DNA from 3 places in the Pseudomonas sp. GW456-L12 genome. Region 1 is predicted to be linked to each of the others. Evidence: predicted binding sites of a transcription regulator. Region 1 holds the regulator's gene; each other region holds the start of a gene.

Region 1 (4,189 bases):
GAAGCTGGTTCGTGATGAGCTGGGCGCCGACGCCGCCATCATTGGCAATCGCCGCATCGCCGGCGGTGTCGAGCTGACGGCTGCCCTGGATTACAAGCTGTCGGCGCTGGCGCCACGGGTGCCGAACATGGAGCTCGAGGACGAACTGCGCAAGACTCAGTCGCGCATCGTCACCGCCCAGGCCGAACTGAGCCTGCGTGGCGACGGCGATGCCAGCACCAATCGCCAGCTGTTCGCCGGCCTGCCGCTGACCGCCGCCGAGCCGCTGATCGAACCTACATTCAACGAACCCCAGCGCCCGGCCCCGGTAGTCGCTGCACCGGCGGTCGATCAGCGGGCGCTGGACTCGATGCGTTTTGAACTCAATGGCCTGCGCGAGCTGCTGGAAGTCCAGCTCGGCTCCCTGGCCTGGAGCCAGCTGCAAGGCAGCCGGCCCGAGCAGGCCAACCTGTGGCGGCGCCTGCAGCGTATCGGCTTGTCCGGTCCGCTGGCCCGCGACCTGCTGGCGCTGATCACTGAAATCGACGAACCCCGCCAGGCCTGGCGCATGCTCCTGGCCCACCTGGCGCGGATGATCGTGACCCCGGAAGTCGAGCCGCTGGAGGAGGGCGGTGTGATCGCCATGGTCGGCCCCGCCGGCATGGGCAAGACCACCACCCTGGCCAAGCTGGCCGCGCGTTATGTACTCAAGTACGGCGCGCAGAACATCGCGCTGGTGAGCATGGACAGCTACCGCATCGGCGCCCAGGAACAGCTCAAGACCCTGGGCCGGATCCTCAACGTCTCGGTGACCCATGTCGACCCGGGCCAGTCCCTGGCGCAAGCCCTCGATCCGCTGCTGCGCAAGCGTGTGGTGCTGATCGACACCGCCGGCCTGCAAGCCAGCGACCCGGCCCTGCGCATGCAGCTGGAAAGCCTGGCCGGACGTGGCATCCGGGCAAAAAATTATCTGGTCTTGGCAACCACCAGCCAGAAACAGGTTCTAACCGCCGCATACCACAGCTACAAGCGTTGCGGGCTGGCCGGCTGCATCCTGACTAAACTGGATGAAACCGCCAGCCTTGGTGAGGTGTTGAGCCTGGCGATCAGTCATGAACTCCCCGTTGCCTATCTGACCGATGGCCCGCGGATTCCGGACGATCTGCACTTGCCGCGCCGTCACCAGCTGGTCAGTCGTGCGGTGAGCGTGCAGATGCAGGAAGAACCCAGCGAAGAAGCCATGGCTGACATGTTCGCTGACCTCTACCACAACCCGACCAAGCGGGTTGGCTGAGGGAATCATGAAAAGATTGCAATGTACCTACATCGATGGTCTGCCAGGCATTGTTCCGTTGGTGAACGCGCAGCCAGTTATGTGGCCCCGTCTAAGTAAGACAAGGTAAAGAACGAACATGGGCAGCATGCATCCCGTACAGGTGATCGCGGTGACCGGCGGCAAAGGTGGCGTCGGCAAGACTAACGTGTCAGTGAACTTGTCCCTGGCCCTAGCGGAGCTCGGCCGGCGCGTCATGCTGCTGGACGCCGACCTGGGCCTGGCCAACGTCGACGTGCTATTGGGGCTGACCCCCAAACGGACCCTCGCCGACGTGATCGAAGGCCGCTGCGAGCTGCGCGATGTGCTGCTGCAGGGGCCGGGTGGAATCCGTATCGTGCCGGCGGCGTCCGGCACCCAGAGCATGGTTCATCTGAGCCCGGCGCAGCATGCCGGCCTGATCCAGGCTTTCAGCGACATCGGCGACAACCTCGATGTGCTGGTGATCGACACCGCCGCCGGCATCGGCGACTCGGTGGTCAGCTTCGTCCGCGCGGCCCAGGAAGTGTTGCTGGTGGTCTGCGACGAGCCGACCTCGATCACCGACGCCTACGCGCTGATCAAGCTGCTCAACCGCGACTACGGCATGAACCGCTTCCGCGTGCTCGCCAACATGGCGCAGAGCCCACAGGAAGGGCGCAATCTGTTCGCCAAGTTGACCAAGGTCACGGATCGCTTCCTGGACGTGGCCCTACAATATGTCGGCGCCGTGCCTTACGACGAATGCGTGCGCAAGGCCGTGCAAAAGCAGCGTGCGGTCTATGAGGCGTTTCCGCGTTCGAAATGCGCGCTGGCATTCAAGGCCATCGCGCAGAAGGTCGATACCTGGCCGTTGCCGGCCAACCCACGTGGACATCTGGAATTTTTCGTCGAGCGGCTCGTGCATCAAACAGCGGGACCGGTGCTATGAGCGCCAGCGGCTACAACCTTTACAAAAAGTCGGCACGTGACAGCCAGTACGAATTGATCGAGCGCTATGCGCCTCTGGTCAAGCGTATTGCCTATCACTTGCTGGCGCGCCTGCCGGCCAGTGTCCAGGTCGAAGACCTGATCCAGGCCGGGATGATCGGTCTGCTCGAAGTGTCGACCAAGTACGACGCGAGCAAGGGCGCGAGTTTCGAGACCTACGCGGGTATCCGTATCCGTGGTGCGATGCTCGATGAGGTCCGTAAAGGTGACTGGGCGCCGCGTTCGGTACATCGCAATACCCGGATGGTGAGCGATGCCATTCGCGCAATTGAAGCTAAAACCGGTCGTGACGCTAAAGATCATGAAGTTGCGGCCGAACTTCAATTGAGTCTCGACGATTATTACGGGATTTTGAACGACACCTTGGGCAGTCGCCTGTTCAGCTTCGACGACCTGTTGCAGGACGGCGAGCATGAAGGGCTGCATGAGGATGGCGCGAGTGCTCATCTCGAGCCGTCGCGCGACCTGGAGGACGAACGTTTCCAGGCCGCGCTGGCGGACGCGATTGCCAATTTGCCGGAGCGTGAGCGACTGGTCTTGGCGCTGTACTACGACGAAGAGCTGAACCTCAAGGAAATCGGTGAGGTCCTGGGGGTCAGCGAATCGCGGGTCAGCCAGTTACACAGCCAGTGCGCGGCCCGTTTGCGGGGGCGTTTGGGAGAGTGGCGAGCGCGCTGACAGGCAGTGTGGGGGACACTGCGGACGAGACTGGCACGACGTGGCCGGACTTGCGGTGTGTATTCCATGCAGTCGTTGAGTGCTCTGCCTGATTGATTGAATGGCGCGTTCAGGTGCTGGACGCGTTTAAGACTGCTTGGAGGTCGAATTGGACAAGAACATGAAAATCCTCATCGTTGATGACTTCTCAACGATGCGGCGGATCATAAAAAACCTGTTGCGTGACCTGGGCTTCACCAACACGGTCGAGGCTGACGATGGCACCACCGCCATTCCGGTCCTCAACAGTGGGAGCATCGACTTTCTGGTAACGGACTGGAACATGCCCGGCATGACCGGTATCGATCTGCTGCGCCATGTGCGCGCCGATGAAAAACTCAAGCACCTGCCGGTACTCATGGTGACCGCTGAAGCCAAGCGCGAACAGATCATCGAAGCTGCCCAGGCCGGCGTAAACGGTTATGTGGTCAAGCCCTTCACGGCCCAGGCGTTGAAAGAGAAGATCGAGAAGATCTTCGAACGCATCGGTTGAGAGTGGAATCATTCCGCCACGGGGGAGCTATGGAGCACAACGAATCTTCATTGGGCGATTTCGAATCGACCCTGAAAAAACACGCACTCGAACTGGTCGACAGCCTTGAAAAAGGCAAGTTCGGCGAAGCCGTGCAACTGATCCATGAGCTCAACCAGACCCGTGACCGCGGCCTGTACCAGGAGGTCGGCAAGCTCACCCGCGAGCTGCATAGCGCCATCGTCAATTTCCAGATTGACCCGCATATGCCGCAAGCCGAGGAAGTTTCACAGATCACGGATGCCACCGAGCGCCTGTCCTATGTGGTCAGGCTGACCGAGGCCGCGGCCAACCGCACCATGGATCTGGTCGAGAGCGCCACCCCGCTGGTCAATGGCCTGAGCAGCGAAGCCCAGGCCCTGAGCGCCGATTGGGGGCGTTTCATGCGCCGCGAACTGGGCGCCGAGGAATTCCGCGACCTGGCCCGCCGGGTGGACGGTTTCCTGACCCGCAGCGAGCAAGACACGCGCGCGGTATCGAGCAACCTCAACGACATTCTGCTGGCGCAGGACTACCAGGACCTGACCGGTCAGGTGATCAAGCGCGTGACCCAGTTGGTCACCGAAGTCGAGAGCAACCTGCTCAAACTGGTCCTGATGGCCAGCCAGGTCGATCGTTTTGCCGGCATCGAACATGACCGTGAATCGATCCTCGCTGAA
Region 2 (4,189 bases), on a different contig from region 1:
CGAGGAAGAACTGCAGACCGGGCAACTGGTGCAACTGCTGCCCGAGTGGTCGCTGCCTGGCGGTTGGCTGCAGGCGGTCTACCCTCACCGGCGCGGTGTATTGCCAGCGGTAAGGGCCTGGATCGAGCATGTCAGCGAAGCCTTCAAAGGCTGCGGGGACCGCACACTGTGACAGCGCGACAAAAGGAAAAACCCATGACTGAAGCGGATGTGGCGCAATTCTGCCTGGACTTGCCGGGCGCGCGCGAAGACTACAAATGGGGCGGCGTGCGGGTGTTTTCCGTGGCCGGCAACAAGATGTTCGCCCTGCAGAACCTGCGGGGCGAGTCACTGGCGTTCAAGGTGGACAAGGAGCTGTTCCTCGGCCATGTCGACCGTCCCGGCATCGCGCCGGCGCCGTACCTGGCCCGGGCGCACTGGATCATCATGCAGACGCCCTACCCGCTGGGCGCCGGCGAACTGCGGGACTTGCTGCAGCGTTCGCACCAGTTGGTGGTGAGCAAGCTGCCCAAGCGGGTACAGGTGGGCCTGTTGCTTTAGAACAGCGAGAACAGGCTGCCTTCGAGAAACAGCCGGTCGATCCAGAACACCTGGTGCAGCAGCACGATCAGCCAGAACACCAGTTGATAGGACAGCTTGCGGGTTTTGTGGCGAAACGCCTGTTGCGCCAGCAAGGCGCCTGGCCAGCCACCGGCCAGCTCCACGGCGTGCAGGACGTTTTCCGGGGTCCGCCAGCTGTCGCTACGGGCCTTGCGCTTGTCGCTCCAGTAGAGGAAGAACGTCAGCACGCTGACCGCGCCGTAGGCCGCCAGCGGTACCCAGGAAATCCCCTTCACGCCCAACAGCAGCGAACCGCACAGCGGCAAGGCGCAGAGCAGCAGGAAGATCACCGCCTTGAGCCTTGGCTGCGGGATCCGTGCCCCGGCGACGTTACCGGGGCGGTTCGGGTTGCGTGCGTCCATCAGGAATGGACCGCGGTCCAGTCGACCCAGCCGAACTGCCAGGTGGCGAGGATCACCAGGCCGAAGGCAATGCGGTACCAGGCAAAGGCCGCGTAGCTGTGGTTGGCGATGAACTTGAGCAGGCCCCTGACCGCGATCATCGCGAAGATGAACGAGGTGATGAAGCCGATGGCGAACACCGGCAGGTCGTCAGGCTGGAACAGGTTGCGGTACTTGTAGCCCGAGTAGACCGCGGCACCGACCATGGTCGGCATCGCCAGGAAGAACGAGAACTCGGTGGCGGTCTTGCGCGACAGGCCGAACAACAGGCCGCCGATGATGGTGGAGCCCGAGCGCGAGGTGCCTGGAATCATCGCCAGGCACTGGGCGAAACCGACCTTCAAGGCATCTTTCCAACTGATCTCGTCCACCGTGTTGGCATGTATTTCATGCTGCCGGCGTTCGGCCCAGAGCATGACTATGCCCCCCACCACCAGCGCCGTGGCGACGGTGATCGGGTTGAACAGGTATTCATGGATCAGGTCGGCGAAAATCACCCCCAGCACCACGGCGGGCAGGAAGGCGATCAGCAGGTTGATGGTGAAACGCTGGGCGTTGCGCTGGGTCGGCAGGCCGGTGACCACGTCGAGGATCTTGCGGCGAAATTCCCAGACCACCGCGAGAATGGCCCCCAGTTGAATAATGATGTTGAACGCCATGGCGCGCTCGCCACCGAAGTTGAGCAAGTCGGCAACGATAATCTGATGGCCCGTGCTGCTGATGGGCAGAAACTCCGTCAGCCCTTCCACAATCCCTAAAATCAATGCCTGTGCGGCAGTCCAAAGCTCCATCAATCCCCCGAAGGTCATGCCGTGGCATGCCTTTTAGTTTTTCTTCAATGTTCACTGACACGTGCGTCGCGGATTCGCAGCCGCAATAGGATCATCATCGCCCCTGAAAATTCCGTGAAAAATCAGCCGGATTCAGGTTTTTCGCGATGAGGCCGAAATCCTAGCAGACATACTCGATAAACGCTGTCGCGTTGAGAGAATCAGCGGGACCGGACTGCAAGGAGCGCATGACGGATGTACGGGGTGTTTCTATTACAAGAACAACAATCGGGAGTGACAGATTCATGAACAGCTTACGCAGAATGTCGATCAGCCGCCGGCTGTGGCTCATCCTGATTGTCGCGGTACTGATGCTGATGACCCTGGGCATGTTGATGCTCAAGCAGATTCACGACGACCTGTACCAGGCCAAGGCGCAGAAAACCCAGCATGTGGTGCAGACCGCCAACGGTGTGCTGGCCTATTTCCAGGGTCTGGAAAGTACCGGCAGCCTCGATCGCGCGACGGCGCAGAAGCAGGCGCTGAGCGCCATACGCAACCTGCGCTACGACCAGAGCGACTACTTCTGGATCAACGACCTGACCCCGGTCATGGTCATGCACCCGACCAACCCCAAGCTCGACGGCCAGAACCTCGCGGCCATTCGCGACCCGGACGGCTTTGCCGTGTTCAACGAAGTGGTGGCCATCGCCAAGGCCAAGGGCGCCGGCATGGTCAACTATCGCTGGCCGAAACCGGGCGCCAGCGAGCCGGTGCAGAAGACCTCCTATGTCCAGCTGTTCCAGCCCTGGGGCTGGATCATCGGTTCGGGGGTGTACATCGATGACGTGCAGGCCGAGTTCCGCAGCCAGGTGCTGAAGGCCTCGGTCGTCGGTATCGCCATTGCCCTGCTCATGGCCCTGCTGGTGTTGCTGATCGCCCGCAGCATCGTCCGCCCGCTGCAGGAAACCGTGCACGCCATGGCCAATATCGCCAGCGGCGAAAGCGACCTGACTCGCACCCTCGACACCCACGGCCAGGACGAAGTCACCGAACTGGCCCGGCACTTCAATGGTTTCACCGCCAAGCTGCGTCTTGTAGTCAGCCAGCTGCAGGTGTCGGCCGCAGCCCTGGCGCAGTCCTCCACCGACCTGGGCAGCAATGCCAGCCAGGCACAGGAACGCAGCCAGCAGCAGTCGCAGCAGATGGAGCTGGTGGCCACCGCCATCAACGAAGTGACCTACGGCGTACAGGACGTAGCGAAGAACGCCGAACATGCCGCCAGCGAGATGCGCGACGCCGAAGCCCAGGCCCAGCAGGGCCAGGTCAATATCGACGGCAGCCTGCAACAGATCGACCGGCTCTCGGCCACCATCGACCAGGCCGTGGAAGTGATTCGCACCCTGGCCCAGGAAAGCACCCAGATCGGCAGCGTGCTGGAGGTGATCCACTCGATCGCCGAGCAGACCAACCTGCTGGCGCTCAACGCGGCGATCGAAGCCGCCCGCGCCGGCGAACAGGGCCGTGGGTTCGCCGTGGTGGCCGATGAGGTGCGCCTGCTGGCCCAGCGGACGCAGAAGTCCACCGCCGAGATCCAGTCGATGATCGAGCGCCTGCAAGGGCACTCGGAAGCCGCGGTGAAGGTCATCGGCGACAGCAGCCGGGCTTCGCAACAGACCATCGAGCAGGCCGGGCTGGCCGGTGAAAGCCTGAACGCCATCGGCCAGGCCCTGCGCAACCTCAACGGGCTGAACGCCTCGATTGCCAGCGCCACGTTGCAACAGGCCCATGTGGTCGAAGACATCAACCAGAACGTGACCCAGGCCGCCGGCCTGTCCCACAGCACCGCCCTGGCGGCCGAGCAGTCCAGTGCCGCCAGCCTGCACCTCAAGGAACTGAGCGAGCAGCTCAACGGCCTGTTGCGCCAGTTCCGGGTCTGAGGTCGTGGGGGGGGGGGGGGGGGGTTCCCCCCGCCACGGTTGCCGGCCTTCACTAACATGCAAGGCCGCTTCTGGTTACAATCCGCACCCTCCTCCGCTTCCAGGTAGTTTTCATGTCCGGGCTTGAACTGTTCGCCGCCGCACTCGGCGTGATCGCCGTCTGGCTGACAGTCAGACAGAACCCCTGGTGCTGGCCGATCGGCCTGGTCATGGTGCTGCTGTACAGCTGGATCTTCTTCGAAGTGAAACTGTATTCGGACATGCTGCTGCAAGTGGTCTACGCCGCCCTGCAACTCTATGGCTGGTGGCAGTGGACCCGCGGCGGCGCCAGCCATCAGGGCCGTCCGGTCAGCCTGCTGGCGCCCCGCTCGATGCTGCTGGGCCTGAGCCTCGGGGCCATCGGCAGCCTGCTGCTGGGGGCCGCCATGGCCCATTGGACCGATGCCGCGCAACCCTGGCTGGACGCCGCGCTGACTGG
Region 3 (4,189 bases), on a different contig from region 1:
ACCAGACTACCGCGAAATGCGGCGGCAGCGAGTGGGTATAGATCACCGTGGCCACGGCGTTGGCGGTGTCGTGGAAACCGTTGACGAACTCGAAGCCCAGGGCGATCAGCAGCGCCACGCCGAGCAGCAGGAACGGGGTCCAGGTGGTGACCGTGGTGCCCAGCTCGTGCACGTCGTGCATCAGGCTGTAGGCGGTGAACAACAGGCCCATGGCGAGGACCGCGAAGAACACCACCAGGGTGAAGGGGCTGGCTTTTTTGTCCAGTTGCGGTCTGGCTTCGAGGGCGGGGGAAGGGGAGGCGGCGGTCAGGGAAGGGGTGGCCATTGCCGGACAATCCTGTGGCAGGGAGGAGTGTCGCCCATGATCGTTGCCAAATATTACAGAGAGGCTGCCTCAGGTCAGTGTTTGGGTGAATCCTTTAACCACTGATCAAGAAGCCGCGCCATTTTATGTAGGAGCGAGCGGGCGGCGGCCTACATATCCTGGCGCTTGCGAAACGCCCAGCGGCCGGCGATGACGGTGAAGGTGGCGACCAGCGCGACGAGGATCCAGAAGCCCTCCGGGTCCTCGGAGAAGGGAATGCCGCCGACGTTCATGCCGAAGAAGCCGGCGATGATGTTGATCGGCAGCGCCAGCACAGTGACCACGGTCAGGGTGAACAGGGTGCGGTTGGTCTGTTCGTTGATATTGGCGGCGATTTCTTCCTGCAGCAGCTTGATCCGTTCGCCGAGGGCGGTGAGGTCGTTGATGATCAGGGCGAACTCCTCGGTGGACTTGCGCAGCTCCTTGACGTCCTCCTTCTGCAGCCACTGCGGCGGACGGTTGAGCAGCCGCAGCAGCGAGCCCGGCTCCAGCGCCAGCAGGCGTTGCAGGCGCACCAGCACCCGGCGCATGGCCCCCAGCTCGGCACGGTTGGTGGAGATCCGCGCGGCCAGCAACTGGTCTTCGATCTGGTCGACGTTGAGGCTGGTCTTGCGCACGATCTGGGTCAGCACTTCGCCCTGGTCGCGCAGCAGGTGCACCAGCAGTTCCAGGGGCGAGCGGAAACGTTCGCCGGCCTTGACCGAGGAGCGCAGCTTGTCCACCGAGTGCAAGGGTTGCAGGCGCGCGCTGACGATCAGCCGGCTGCGCACGCAGACCCACAGGGTGGAGATGTCCGAGGAAACCATGCTGCCGAAGTTGAACACCACGTCGTTGACCACCGCCAGCAGGGCCGAATCCACATGCTCGATACGGGTCGAGCGCGAGCCTTCGTGCAAGGCCTCGAAGAATTCCTCGGGCAGGGCCAGGTGCGTCTGCATCCAGCGTTCGCAGGCGGCATGGGCCAGGTTCAGGTGCAGCCAGAGAAACGCCTCGCCATCGTCCGGCTGTTGCAGGGCTTGCAGGGCCTTGGCCGAATCCAGTTCGCGACCCCGCTCGCCGGGGCGGAACGCAAAGCCGTAGAGCAGGCCGAACAGATCCGAATCGCGATGGGCATGGTCGAGGCTGTGGTTCATGGAGGCTCGCAGGTGGGAAGGCACCTGTAGGCGGTTTTACAGGTTCACTTGAGCCCGATCATCGCAAGGCTTCATGACTATTTTGTGACGATTCGAAGTGCGACATTCGGCGGTTATAACCGGCTGTCGGAGGCGCTCAAGAAAGCCTGTTTCAGGCCGATCACGCCTACGACGACTGCGCGATCGGCTTGCCCCGGTTTGCCTGACAGGGATGTTTGCACGCTACCCATGCCCGCCTCGGGCGTGCTCTATCCCTGTTGAGAGATCTCATTCGATGTCCTTGCAAAAATCCCTGAGAGCGCAAGTTCTGGCTTTGTTGAGCGGCAGCCTGCTGGCGGTGCTGTTGATCGCGCTGGCGTGTTTTCACTTCCTGTCCAACGGCGTGCAAAGTTATCGCGAACTGATCGAGGGGCCGTTGCGCACCTCGCAGTTGATCGATGAAGCCAACCTGCAATTCAAGGTCCAGGTGCAGGAATGGAAAAACGTGTTGCTGCGTGGCAAGCAGAGCGCCGACCTGAGCAAATACTGGCAGCAGTTCGAGGATCGCCAGCGCGATGTGCAGGGCATTCTTGGCCAGCTGGCGGCCGAGCCCGGCATCGATGCGGCGCTCAAGGGCCGTATCGAGCGCTTGCGTGAAGAGCACCGGCTGCTGGGCACGGCGTACCAGAAAGGCCGCGATGCCTTTGTCGCCGCCGGTGCCGATCCGGCCGCCGGCGATGCCGCGGTCAAGGGCGTGGACCGCGCCACCAGCGAGCAGATGAGCGAACTGGTGAGCGAGCTGCGCAAGCAGGGCAGCGAGCGGTCGCGCGACATCAGCGCCGCCGCCCAGCGCACGGTGTGGATCGGCCTGCTGGTGATGCTGGCCTCGGGTTTGCTGATTGGCCTGCTGAGCCTGTGGCTGGTCAACCGCAGCCTGGTGGAGCCGATCCGCCAGTTGATCGACTACGTGGCGCAACTCAGCCGTGGGCGGATTGCCGAGCGCGTGGCCAGCAGCCGTCAGGACGAGCTGGGCAAGCTGGCGGTGGCCGCCAACACCTTGCGGGATTTCCTCGCTGAAACCTTCAGCCGCCTGCAGCGCAGCGCCATCGACCTGGACAGCTCCAGCGGCGAGCTGAATGCGATTGCCACCCTGATGTCCCAGGGCACCAACGATCAGTTCAATCGCACCGATCAGGTCGCCACGGCGATGAACGAAATGTCCGCCACCGCCCAGGAAGTGGCGCGCCATGCGGCGGATGCGGCGCGCGCCGCCGATGACGCCGACCAATCGGCCCAGCAGGGCGAGCAGGTGATGCAGGGCACCATCCACACCATCACCCTGATGCGTGGCGAAATCGCCAACACCGCCGAGGTGATCCGCCGTCTGGAAGCCGACAGCGGGCGTATCGGCAAGGTGCTGGAGGTGATCCGCGGCATCGCCGAGCAGACCAACCTGCTGGCGCTCAACGCGGCCATCGAGGCGGCGCGGGCCGGCGAGGCCGGGCGTGGTTTCGCCGTGGTCGCCGACGAGGTACGCAGCCTGGCGCAGCGCACCGCGGCGTCGATCATCGAGATCAACCAGATTATCCAGAGCGTGCAGACCGGCGCGCTGGACGCCGCCCATGCGATCGAGAGTGGCCAGGCGCGCAGCGATGCCAGCGTCGAGCAGGTGACCCAGGCCGGCGCCATGCTGGAGCGGATCACCGAGGCGGTCGAGGCGATCCGCGACATGAACCGGCAGATCGCCACGGCGGCGGAAGAGCAGACCTCGGTGGCCGAGGACATCTCGCGCAACCTGACCGAGATCACCACGATCGCCAGCACCAACCTGGATAACGTGCAGCGCACCGAGCGCGCCAGCCAGAACCTGCACGAGCTGTCGGGGCAGTTGAACGAGGTGACGGCACGCCTGAGTGCCTGATGCGCCAGGGCATGAAAAAGCCGCGTGGCCTTTCGGCCGCGCGGCTTTTTTTGTCCTGAAGAATTACTTGTCTTGCTTGTTGCTCAGGACCTTGCCGGTCTTGGCATCCAGGTCGACGTCCCACTCGACGCCCTTGGCGTCACGCAGTTCCACCTGGTAGACGTAGACGCCGGCCGCTGTTTGCTCAAGCTCGGTGTCGGTGATGTTGGCGGCGGTGGTGCCAGGGTGTTCGGCCAGTGCTGCCTGGTTGAGTTTTTCCAGGTCCATGATGGTGCCAGCCTTGAGCAGGCCCGGGATCAGGTCCGGGCGCACGTCGGCCTGGGCCAGGCCGACGGTCAGGGTCAGGGCGGTAGCGGCGAACAGGGCAGTCAACGTTTTCATAGTGTCTTTCCTTGGGGTGATTCGTTTTGAGTGGGTTCAGATTAGCCGGCACAACTTAATTCACCCTTAATTCAGCGCAAGCTTTGCGCCGTTTGTTCAATCGCCGTGGCCCTCGGGTCTTTCAAGCTGTGCTCTCGAACAGGAGAGGCAGTGATGAAAGCAATGATCAAAGGTTTGTACGGTCCCGCGTTTTTCGCCGGCTTCATCGGCGCTGGCGTGTGGGTGATGGGCACACCGGGGCTGGCCCCGGGCTGGTTGCTGCTGGTGTTCGCCGGGGCGCTCGGGGTGTCCTTTCTGGCGGAGTGGTGGTTGCCCTATGAGGTGGACTGGAACCGCCCGCAACAGGATCGCTTGCGCGACGTGTTGCACGCGCTGGTCAATGAAAGCCTGAACGCCCTGGGGTTGCTGCTG

The links. Region 1 encodes FliA, which starts transcription of late flagellar genes. Its sites were predicted from a motif close to CTAAAGTTTNNNNNNNNNNNGCCGNTAA; they were not measured.
Region 2: a site for FliA is predicted at 1,924-1,951, ahead of AC07Y9_RS10870 (methyl-accepting chemotaxis protein). Genes of this name have one in related genera too.
Region 3: a site for FliA is predicted at 1,633-1,660, ahead of AC07Y9_RS04445 (methyl-accepting chemotaxis protein). Genes of this name have one in related genera too.

What each region holds. Positions count from the first base shown of each region.
Region 1 covers NZ_JBWKZA010000007.1:257,732-261,920, forward strand. The annotation lists gene flhF (flagellar biosynthesis GTPase FlhF) at 1-1,273, shown strand, start outside; gene fleN (flagellar synthesis regulator FleN) at 1,392-2,222, shown strand; gene fliA (RNA polymerase sigma factor FliA) at 2,219-2,959, shown strand; gene AC07Y9_RS12120 (chemotaxis response regulator CheY) at 3,120-3,491, shown strand; gene AC07Y9_RS12125 (protein phosphatase CheZ) at 3,521-4,189, shown strand, end outside.
Region 2 covers NZ_JBWKZA010000006.1:315,178-319,366, reverse strand. The annotation lists gene AC07Y9_RS10890 (LysR substrate-binding domain-containing protein) at 1-172, shown strand, start outside; gene AC07Y9_RS10885 (MmcQ/YjbR family DNA-binding protein) at 196-540, shown strand; gene AC07Y9_RS10880 (DUF1294 domain-containing protein) at 537-962, opposite strand; gene AC07Y9_RS10875 (undecaprenyl-diphosphate phosphatase) at 962-1,792, opposite strand; gene AC07Y9_RS10870 (methyl-accepting chemotaxis protein) at 2,077-3,711, shown strand; gene pnuC (nicotinamide riboside transporter PnuC) at 3,825-4,189, shown strand, end outside.
Region 3 covers NZ_JBWKZA010000002.1:417,696-421,884, reverse strand. The annotation lists gene AC07Y9_RS04455 (inorganic phosphate transporter) at 1-325, opposite strand, end outside; gene AC07Y9_RS04450 (transporter) at 475-1,497, opposite strand; gene AC07Y9_RS04445 (methyl-accepting chemotaxis protein) at 1,772-3,397, shown strand; gene AC07Y9_RS04440 (PepSY domain-containing protein) at 3,461-3,778, opposite strand; gene AC07Y9_RS04435 (sterol desaturase family protein) at 3,932-4,189, shown strand, end outside.